DNA from 2 places in the Streptomyces canarius genome. Region 1 is predicted to be linked to the other one. Evidence: riboswitches for the same ligand, from Rfam matches in the RefSeq annotation. Region 1 holds a riboswitch; the other holds the start of a gene.
What was found. A riboswitch is a leader RNA that binds a small molecule or an ion and turns the genes downstream of it on or off. The one in region 1 is predicted to bind S-adenosylmethionine.

Region 1 (4,652 bases):
CGGCGAGATGGGCGTGCGGGCCGGTGAGGGCGGCCCAGACGGCGTTGTCCAGGACGGGGTCGGCGGGCAGGAGCGGGGCCGCGCCTGGGCGGACGTCGGTCGGGTGGGCCACGGAAGCGATCCCCTCTGTTGACTCCATGTCGGTGGAGCGACGTCCCGTCAGGAGTTGTCCAGCGGCAGCCCGGGCGGGTTGACCTCCGACTTCGCCACGGACTCGTTGGAGAGGCCGTAGGCGGCCAGCCACTTGCCGTACTGCCCGTGCTCGATCAGGTGGTTCAGGGCGTCGGCGAGCGGCTTGGCGAGTCCGCTGTCCTTCTTGGCGGTCGCGGCGATCAGGCCCTGGAGCGTCTCGCCGGCACCGGAGAAGGTGCCCGCGTTGCGGGTGGCGTTGGGGGTGTTCGCGGTCTGCCGGGCACGGTAGGCGACCGCGGGGTTGGGACCGAGGAAGGCGTCGATCTTTCCGCTGCTCAGCGCCAGGTTGGTGGCGTTCTGGTCCGGGAAGTACTTGACGGTGAGCTTCTTGCCCTCCTTGGCCAGCCTGGCCTTCCACTCCAGGAGGATCTTCTCCTGGTTGGTGCCGGCGCCCACGCTGACCGTCTTGCCGGCGAGGTTCTCGTAGTCGCCGTCGAAGTTCCAGGAGTTCTTCTTCAGCACCTCGAAGGCCAGGTTGTCCTTGCGGTAGGAGGCGAACTCGTACTTCCGCTTGCGTTCCTCGGTGACGGTGACGTTGGAGAACGCCACGTCGACCTTGCCGCTGTCGACGCCGACGAAGAGGTTCTCCCAGGTGGAGTTCCTGATCTCGGGCTTCAGGCCGAGGACCGCGGCCACCAGGCGGCCGAGGTCGGGCTCGGAGCCGGTGAGGGTCTTCTGGTCGCTGCCCACGAAGTTCAGCGGCGCGGAGCCCGAGGGCAGGGCTCCGACGCCGATGACGAGCTTGCCGCTCCTGCGCACGGAGGCGGGCAGTTCGGCGCTGATGGACTTCACTTCGGAGACCTTGAGCGCGGTCTCCTCGGCGGCTCCGTTGGACAGCCGCCCCACGGTCACCGTGCCGGTGGCGTCGGTCTTGGTGACGGCCTCGCTGTCACCTCCGCAGGCGGCGAGCCCGGTGGCGAGGGTGGCGACGGCGGTCGCCGCGGTGATGCCGCGGAACACGGCGCGTCGGGAGAGGTGGCTGGGCATGGCGTGGCTGTCCTTGTCTCGCTGATGAGGGCGGTGAGCGACGGGAGTGCGGTGGGGGGTGGTGGTCATGGAGGGCCTGAGCGGCAGAGCCGGAGCACCCTGCCGGGCGGCGCGGTCAGAGCACCTTGCCGAGGAATTCCCGGGTCCGTGCGTGCCGGGGCCGGTCCAGCACCTCGCCGGGCGGGCCCTGTTCGACGATCCGGCCGCCGTCGATGAAGACGACCCGGTCGGCGACCTCGCGGGCGAAGCCGATCTCGTGGGTGACGATGACGAGGGTGGTGCCGCTGGTGGCCAGGTCCTTGATGACGGCCAGCACCTCGCCGACGAGTTCGGGGTCGAGCGCCGAGGTCGGCTCGTCGAAGAGGATGATCCCGGGCCGCAGGGCGAGGGCGCGGGCGATGGCGACGCGCTGCTGCTGGCCGCCGGACAGCTGCCGCGGGTAGGCGCCGGTCTTGTCGCCGAGGCCGACGCGGTCGAGGAGTTCCCGGGCGAGTTCCTGCGCCGCCGCCCTGGTCAGCCCGCCGGTGGCGGCGGGGGCCGCGGCGACGTTCTCCAGGACGGTCAGGTGCGGGAAGAGGTTGAAGTTCTGGAAGACGAAGCCGATCCGGCTGCGCTGGGCGAGGATGGCGCGCTCGCTGAGTTCCCTGAGCCGGTCCCCGTGCCGCCTCACCCCGATCAGCTCGCCGCCCACGCTGACGTGGCCGATCTCGGGCTTCTCCAGGTGGTTGACGACCCTGAGCAGCGTGGACTTGCCGGAGCCGGACGGTCCGAGGATCACCGTGACCTCGCCGGGGCGGACGGTCAGGTCGATGCCGTCGAGGACGCGGTGGGAGCCGTACCACTTGTGGACGCCGTGCACTTCGAGCGCGGCGGGGGCGGCCTTCGGCAGGGTCTGCGCGGTGGTCATACGGCGGCCTCCCGGCTCAGCCGGGCCCGCAGGCCGGCGAGGACGGCCCGGGCCTTCTGCAAGGGGGTCGGCGGCAGGGTGCGGGTGGCGCCCCGGGCGTAGTACCGCTCGACGTAGAACTGGACGACGGACACGGCGCTGGTGAGGATCAGGTACCAGACGGTGGCGACCATCAGCAGCGGCACGACGTCACCGGGGTAGGTGCTGCCCATCGACTGCACCGTGCCGAACAGGTCGAGCAGCGACACGTAGAAGACCAGGGACGTGCTCTTGATGAGGCCGATGAGCTGGTTGACGTAGTTCGGGGTGATGGACCTGAGGGCCTGCGGGAAGACGATCCTGCGGAACTGGTAGCCCCGGGGCAGGCCGAGCGCGGCGGCGGCCTCGTGCTGTCCCTGGTCCACGGAGAGGATGCCGCCGCGGACCACCTCGGCCGCGTACGCCGCCTCGTTGAGGCTGAGGCCGATGACGGCGATCGTCATGTCCGTGGCCAGCCGGGACTCGTCGAAGGTGACGAAGGCGGGTCCGAACGGCACGCCGAGGCTCAACGTCTTGTACAGGGCACTGAAGTTGTAGAGGAAGATCAGTACGACGATGAGCGGTACGGAGCGGAACAGCCAGGTGTAGGTCCAGCTGACCGCGCGCAGAACCGGGCTCCCGGAGAGCCGGGCGAGTGCCAGCAGGATGCCGCCGAGGAGCCCCAGGACGGCGCTGAGCGCGGCGACTTCGAGGGTGACGAGGAGGCCGTCGAGGACGGTGGGGCGCAGGAACCAGTAGCGGAAGCGGTCCCACTGGTAGAAGGGGTTCGTGACCAGTCCGTGCAGGATCTGCGCGACGAGTACGAGGACGGCGGCGGTGACGATCCACCGGCCGGGCCGGCGCAGCGGCTGGACCGGCTGGGCGGACAGGGGTTTTGACGGTGTGTCGGCGGGGGCCGGCGCCTCGGCTAGGGAGACGGCGGCGCCTGCGGGTTCACTCATGGCGGGCTCCGGCGGAGTCGGTCACCCCGGGGCCGCGCGGGAGCGGAGGTGGGCCACGACGGCACTGGGGCACGAGGCGGCGCACTAACAGGCGCGGAACCGGGGGCTGGGCGGACAACGGCACACCGGACGGACGGTGTGCGGCGGGAACGCGGGGGCTGGGAGGAGACGTCAGCCCTGACAGCGGGCAGAGCCCGGTGCGGTACACAGTGCGCTGTTCACGCGGAGCAGATCGACGGCGCGGTCGGCGACGAGGAGACCGGCGTACGACGGTACGCAGCCCTGGGGGCGGCTCGCGGCCGTCCTGGGAGCTGCGTACATGGCGTCACCTGTCACTGTTCCGGCCCCGTGGGGCCTCGCGCTTACCGAAAACGTCATCCGGTCCGGTCGTCACCTGGGGCACCCCACCGCGGTGCGAGGGTTGCCGGTCAGCGAGCCAGGGCTTGGCGCTGACGCTCATGACCGTTCTGAGCCGTAAGTAAGGCAGTTGCCCGTTCGAATGTCAACGGCCGTCCGCCCAGTGGACCTCGGCGGCCCGCTCTCACCTGCGCGAAGCGTCCGGGGCATCCGCGGCGTGGCCTGCCCAGTCCAGGATCTGGACAGCGGCTCCGGCGGCCTCCAGGCCCTGGCAGCGACCGTGGTGGCGGCGGGCGATGCCGTCGAGGTCGAGGTGGCGGCCGAAGGCGGGGTGGGCGGCCAGGCGGCGGGCGTAGGCCCACAGGGCGTGGTGGCCGACGATGCGGTGCACGGCGGAGGCGTCGAGGTGGCAGCGGTGGACGGTGTCGAGTTGCACGAGGGTGACCCACAGCTCGATGTCGGCGGCGGTGAGCCGGTCGTCGGCCAGGTACTCCGCGCCGCTCAGCCGCCGCTCCAGCCGGCCCAGGGTGTCCAGCAGCACGTCGAGGGCGGCGGCCCGTTCGGCGGGGTCGGCACCGGCGCGGCCGGCGCCCTGCGCGGCCTCCTCGATGCCCTCGGCGCACATCCGCTCGACGGCCTCGATCACGGACTCCAGGCCGGAGGGGTACAGGCGGGCGTCGCCGCCCGGCCGGAACCGGTCCAGGTCGCGCAGGATGTCGGGGGTGTGGGTGCTGACGATGCGTCCGGACCAGTCGTCGCTGAGCACGGGCGCGAGCGCCGGGCCGGTGTAGTGGTGGGCGCTCGCCTCGTAGAGCGGGCGGAGCACGGCGTGGCCGCCGCCGGGACAGTCCGGGACAGCGGGCAGGAGGGTGACGGGACAGCGGTCGTCCAGGCCGAGCAGGCTGTGGCCGACGGCGAGGCGCAGCCCGTCGGGGCAGGCGGTCGACAGATGGAGCCGGTAGCGGTGCGGCACGGCGTAGTGGCCGCTGCGCGCGTCCCGGCCGATCCGGCCTCGGAAGACGGGCGCGGTACCGCGGGTGGACGGGACGGCGGCGAGCGGAGTGATGGACATGCGTCTCCCCGGGTGGTGGGTGTGCGAAGGGGCGCGCCGGCACGGGCGTGACCGGTCGGTGGGGGCGGAGGGGCGGCCCGGCTCAGCGGTGGCGGCTGATCGCGCTGCACACGCGCTGGAGGTCGATGTGGCGACGGGAGGTGAGCAGGGGGGCGCA
Region 2 (4,652 bases), on a different contig from region 1:
AACAGCACGCTCTACGAGCCGCACACGATCCTCGGCGCCTACCGCAGCACCTGGCTCACCACGAGCGGCACCCCGAGCCCCGCACGGACCACCGTGGACGGCCTGGTCAGCGGCTGGGACGGCTTCTGCGACGAGACCACGCCCCGCTGCATCCGGATGTTCGCCGACGGCACCGGCCGCCACGGCCGCCGCGACTCCACCGAGTCCGGCCTGACCATGCTGCGCGCCAACGGCGCCGTCGACTGGGGCCCGACCCTCGACACCGGCGACGACTCCCCGGAGCTCACGGACCTCTCCGGGCGGTACGCCGTCGTCGACGGCGCCTCCTCCGGCAAGCAGTACATCGGTGGGTTCGCCACCGCCGGGGCGGGCAAGGTCCTGCTCAAGCGGGACCGGGTCGCCGCGGCCGTGTGGGGGAACACCCTGTGGAGCGGCGCGGCGAGCGGCGGGAAGGTCACGGCCACCCGGCTCCCCGCGGGAACCGCCGTCGAGTCCTTCACCACCCGCGACGGCTGCACCCCGTCCGACCTCCAGGCCGTGGGCCGCTTCGTCTACTGGGTCTGCCGGGACGCCTGGGGCGACGTACACGGCGCGGGCCTGTACGACCGCACGACCAAGCGCACCTCCACCGCCCCGGACAGCCGGGTCCTGCTCGGGGACGGATACCTGGTCGAGCGGGTTCCCGGCACCCAGTCGGACAGCGGGCTGAGGTTGCTCGACCTGCACAACGGGCTGCCGGCCGGCGGCAGTCACACCGACCTGCCGAGCCGCGAGCTGGCCGACTGGACCGACCTCGGCCAGGAGAACACCGGGGCCGGGAGCAGCTGGACCGTGGACCGCTTCGGCGGCGGCGTCGCCTACGCCGACCGCGACCAGCGCGTGCACGTCGTGCCGGCCGGCGTCCCGGCGTCCCCCCTCACGGCCGTCGACGCCACGGTCACCGCGGGCTCCGCGCACTGGTCCGGCACCTGGTGGCTGTCCAAGCCCGCCGCCGACTGGAAGGTGACCGTCCGCCGGAAGACGTCCGGCGCCACCGTCCGTACGCTCTCCGGCGGCACGGCCCGGGGCCTGCTGACGGCCGCCTGGGACGGCAGGGACACCGCGGGTCGCCTGGTCGCCAACGGCGCCTACACCTGGACCCTCACCGCCCGGCCCGCCGACGGCCGGGGCGCCGCGCTCACCCTCTCCGGAGACGTCAAGGTGACCGCCGGGACGGCGGCACCGCGCGACTACGCCGGCAACGACGGGGTCGGTGACGTCCTCACCCTCAGCTCCTCCGGCACCCTCACCGTCCGGCGCGGCACCGGTACGGGCACGCTGGGCGGCACGGTCTCCGGCTCCGGCTGGCCGGCCACCGCCCGGATCGTGCCGTTCGGCGACCTGGACGGCGACCACTGCAACGACGTGCTGGTCCGCACCGGCGGCGCCCTGCGGGCCTACCGCCCGGCCTGCGGCAAGGCCCCGACGCCCGCCACGCCGTACACCTCGCTCGGCACCTCCGGCTGGAACGCGTACGACGTCCTGACCTCACCCGGCGACGTCAACGGCGACGGCCGGCCCGACCTGATCGGCCGCCAGTCCTCGACCGGGGACGTCTACCTCTTCAAGGGCGCGGCGAACGGCAGGCTCTCCGCCCGCACGAGGATCGCCTCCCACTGGACCGGCTACAAGAAGATCGTCGGCGCCGGTGACCTCACCGGCGACGGCCGCGGCGACCTCCTCGTCCAGGACAAGTCCAACGAGCTGTGGCGGTACGAGGCCACCACCACGAGCACGGGCGGCTTCAAGGCCCGCGTCAAGGTGTTCGCCGACTGGGGCGCCTCCTACAACGCGGTCGTCGGCGCGGGCGACTTCACCGGCGACGGCCGCGCGGACCTCGTGGCCCGCGACACCGCGGGCACCGTGTGGCGCTACAACGGCAACGGCAAGGGCTCGTTCGGGGGCCGAGTGAAGATCGCCACCGGGTGGAAGGGGTACACGGCCGTCATGTGACGGCGGATGCGACGTCAGCCACGGGTCCTGGGCTGGACTTTGCGCCGGGCCCCGTGCCAGGATCCGCCTCGGTCACGAAGCCGATCGCGCCCCTGGACGAGCGTCGGCTGGCAACCTCGCTCACCGCGCAAGGTGCCCTCCAGGGAAGACCGGGCCCCCACGGTCCCGTGGGGGTAAGCGCGGATCTCCCTGCCCGGCGGGTAAGGGGGTCCCTCTCGGACGGAGACCCTCATGACCGCCGGCAACCCGATCACGCGAACGTCCCAGTGGGGCCTCTACCAGCAGGCCGTCGTGGACGTGGAGTTGCCCGGAGGACCGGTCCGCATCACCCCGGCACCGCCCGGGGTGGTGGTGGGCCGGTTCCCCGTCCCGCACGGGGAGACCATCCACGTGGTCACGGCCCACAACCCCCGGGGCACCCGCGCCTCCCGGCAGCACAACGACCGCGCGCATCGGCAATTGCTCGGCCTGCTGCGCCGGCGGGGACTTCCGTGGTGGCCCGCTGTCGGCGGTGACCCGGACGGCCGGCACACCGAGGAGAGCGCGGCGATCGTCGGCCTGAGCGACGACGAAGCGCGCGCGCTGGGACGGGAGTTCGGGCAGGACGCGGTGTTCGCCTGGTCGGCGCCGGCATGGAGGCTGCTCACCTGCTTCGGCGCCGAAGAGGCACTGACACTCGGGTGGCGGGCTACAGAGCGGCCTTCAGGGCCTTCAGGGCCTTCAATGCCTTGAGGGTCTTCAGGTCTTGAGAATCTTCAGGGTCTTGAGGGCCTTCAGGGCCTTCAGGGCCTTCAGGGTCTTGAGGGTCTTCACCCGCGGGCGCGCTGAGTTTCCCCAGGGTGCTGACGGTTTTCGGCCACCGGCTGTACGGTCTCCCCGAGTTGATGTTCGTACCGTCGCCTGTTCGAAGGCGGGCGGGCCGTGCGGGGAAGGCGGTCGCGGTGACCGGAACCGATGTAGGAGCGACGGACGCGGCGGACCGGGGCGCACGCCGCCTGCCCCGGGTGCGCGGGTTCGCCGCCTGGCCGCCGCAGGGCTCGCCGAAGGAGGAGGGCAAGGCGCTCCGGACGGGTGTGCCGCGCTCCGCCCACCGCACGCTGGAGCTGGACGCCGCCCGCCCCGACGCGGTGAGCGCGGTGGCCGAGTCCAACGCCGGCCGCATCGCCGAACTGACCCCGCTGCGCGTGGGCCGGATGGCGGCCACCCCCTTCGCCTTCCTGCGCGGCTCCGCCGCACTCATGGCGTACGACCTCGCGCGCACCCCCACCACCAGGATCGGCACCCAGATCTGCGGTGACGCCCACGCGGCCAACTTCGGGCTGTACGGCGACGCCCGCGGCGACCTCGTCATCGACCTCAACGACTTCGACGAGACCGCGCACGGCCCCTGGGAGTGGGACCTCAAGCGGCTCGTGGCCTCGCTGGTGCTCGCCGGCCGCGAGGCGGGCGCCGACGAGGACACCTGCCGCGCCGCGGCCCAGGACGCGGCCGGTGCCTACCGCCGTACCATGCGGCTGCTCGCCAAGCTGCCCGTGCTCGACGCCTGGAACGCCATCGCGGACGAGGAACTGGTCTCCCACACCGACGCCCACGACCTGCTCGGCACGCTCCAGCGGGTCTCGGAGAAGGCCCGGGCCAACACCAGCGGCCGGTTCGCCGCGAAGTCGACCGAGCCGGTGCCGGACGGCGGACGCCGGTTCGTGCCCGCGCCGCCGGTGCTGCGCCGCGTACCGGACGCGGAGGCCGCCGCGGTCGCCGCGTCCCTGGAGTCGTACGTCGACACCCTCGGCGAGGACCGCCACCCGCTGCTCGCCCGGCACGCCGTGCACGACGTCGCCTTCCGGGTGGTCGGCACCGGCAGCGTCGGCACCCGGTCCTACGTCGTCCTGCTCCTCGACCACCGTGGCGAGCCCCTGGTCCTCCAGGTGAAGGAGGCCCGTCCCTCCGCGCTCGTCCCGCACCTGGTCACGGCCGGTTTCGAGGCGCCCGCGGTGCCACACGAGGGGCGCCGCGTGGTCCTCGGGCAGAAGCGGATGCAGGTCGTCAGCGACACCTTGCTGGGCTGGACCACCGTCGAGGGGCGCCCGTACCAGGTGCGGCAGTTCCGCAACCGCAAGGGCAGCGTCGACCCGGCCGCCCTCGCCGCCGACCAGATCGACGACTACGGCCGCATGACCGGCGCCCTGCTGGCCCGCGCCCACTCCCACAGCGCCGACCCCCGGCTGGTCGCCGGCTACTGCGGCAAGAACGAGGAACTGGACGAGGCGATGGCCGCGTTCGCCGTCGCCTACGCCGACCGCACGGAGGCGGACCACGCCGAGCTGGTCGCGGGGATCAGGGCGGGGCGGATCGAGGCGGAGCTGGGGGTCTGAGGGCGGCTCCGGGGGGCGAGGGGCGGTTGTGAGGGCTGTCCCGGGGGCGGGGTGCGGCTGTGAGGGGGGTTCCCCGGGAGCGGAGGTGCGGGTTCCCGGGCGGGGGCGGGACGGCTTTGAAACGGGGGTTTGTCGGGGTCCGAGGGGTGGTGTCCCGGGGTTCGAGGGGTGGCGTGGCGGGGTCCGAGGGGTGGTGTGCCGGAAGCGCGGGAACCGCGCCCGGGCCGAGCCGGGGCAACGGCTACGCTGGGCGGGTGACAACCCCGGAAGCCGGCCAGTCCCAGGCCC

Region 2: linked by a shared signal. The riboswitch ahead of IE294_RS20090 (DUF3293 domain-containing protein) and the one ahead of IE294_RS24860 (amino acid ABC transporter permease) in region 1 are both predicted to bind S-adenosylmethionine.

The regions. Positions count from the first base shown of each region.
Region 1 is NZ_BMVN01000018.1:106,198-110,849, reverse strand. Features, by position in the region: gene IE294_RS24875 (GNAT family N-acetyltransferase) at 1-112, opposite strand, end outside; gene IE294_RS24870 (ABC transporter substrate-binding protein) at 160-1,179, opposite strand; gene IE294_RS24865 (amino acid ABC transporter ATP-binding protein) at 1,295-2,086, opposite strand; gene IE294_RS24860 (amino acid ABC transporter permease) at 2,083-3,066, opposite strand; SAM riboswitch class IV at 3,420-3,530, opposite strand; gene IE294_RS24855 (glutathione S-transferase C-terminal domain-containing protein) at 3,608-4,495, opposite strand; gene IE294_RS49075 (putative leader peptide) at 4,578-4,652, opposite strand, start outside.
Region 2 is NZ_BMVN01000013.1:86,336-90,987, reverse strand. Features, by position in the region: gene IE294_RS20095 (FG-GAP-like repeat-containing protein) at 1-1,992, shown strand, start outside; SAM riboswitch class IV at 2,063-2,178, shown strand; gene IE294_RS20090 (DUF3293 domain-containing protein) at 2,224-2,724, shown strand; gene IE294_RS20085 (DUF2252 domain-containing protein) at 2,877-4,364, shown strand; gene IE294_RS20080 (hypothetical protein) at 4,619-4,652, shown strand, end outside.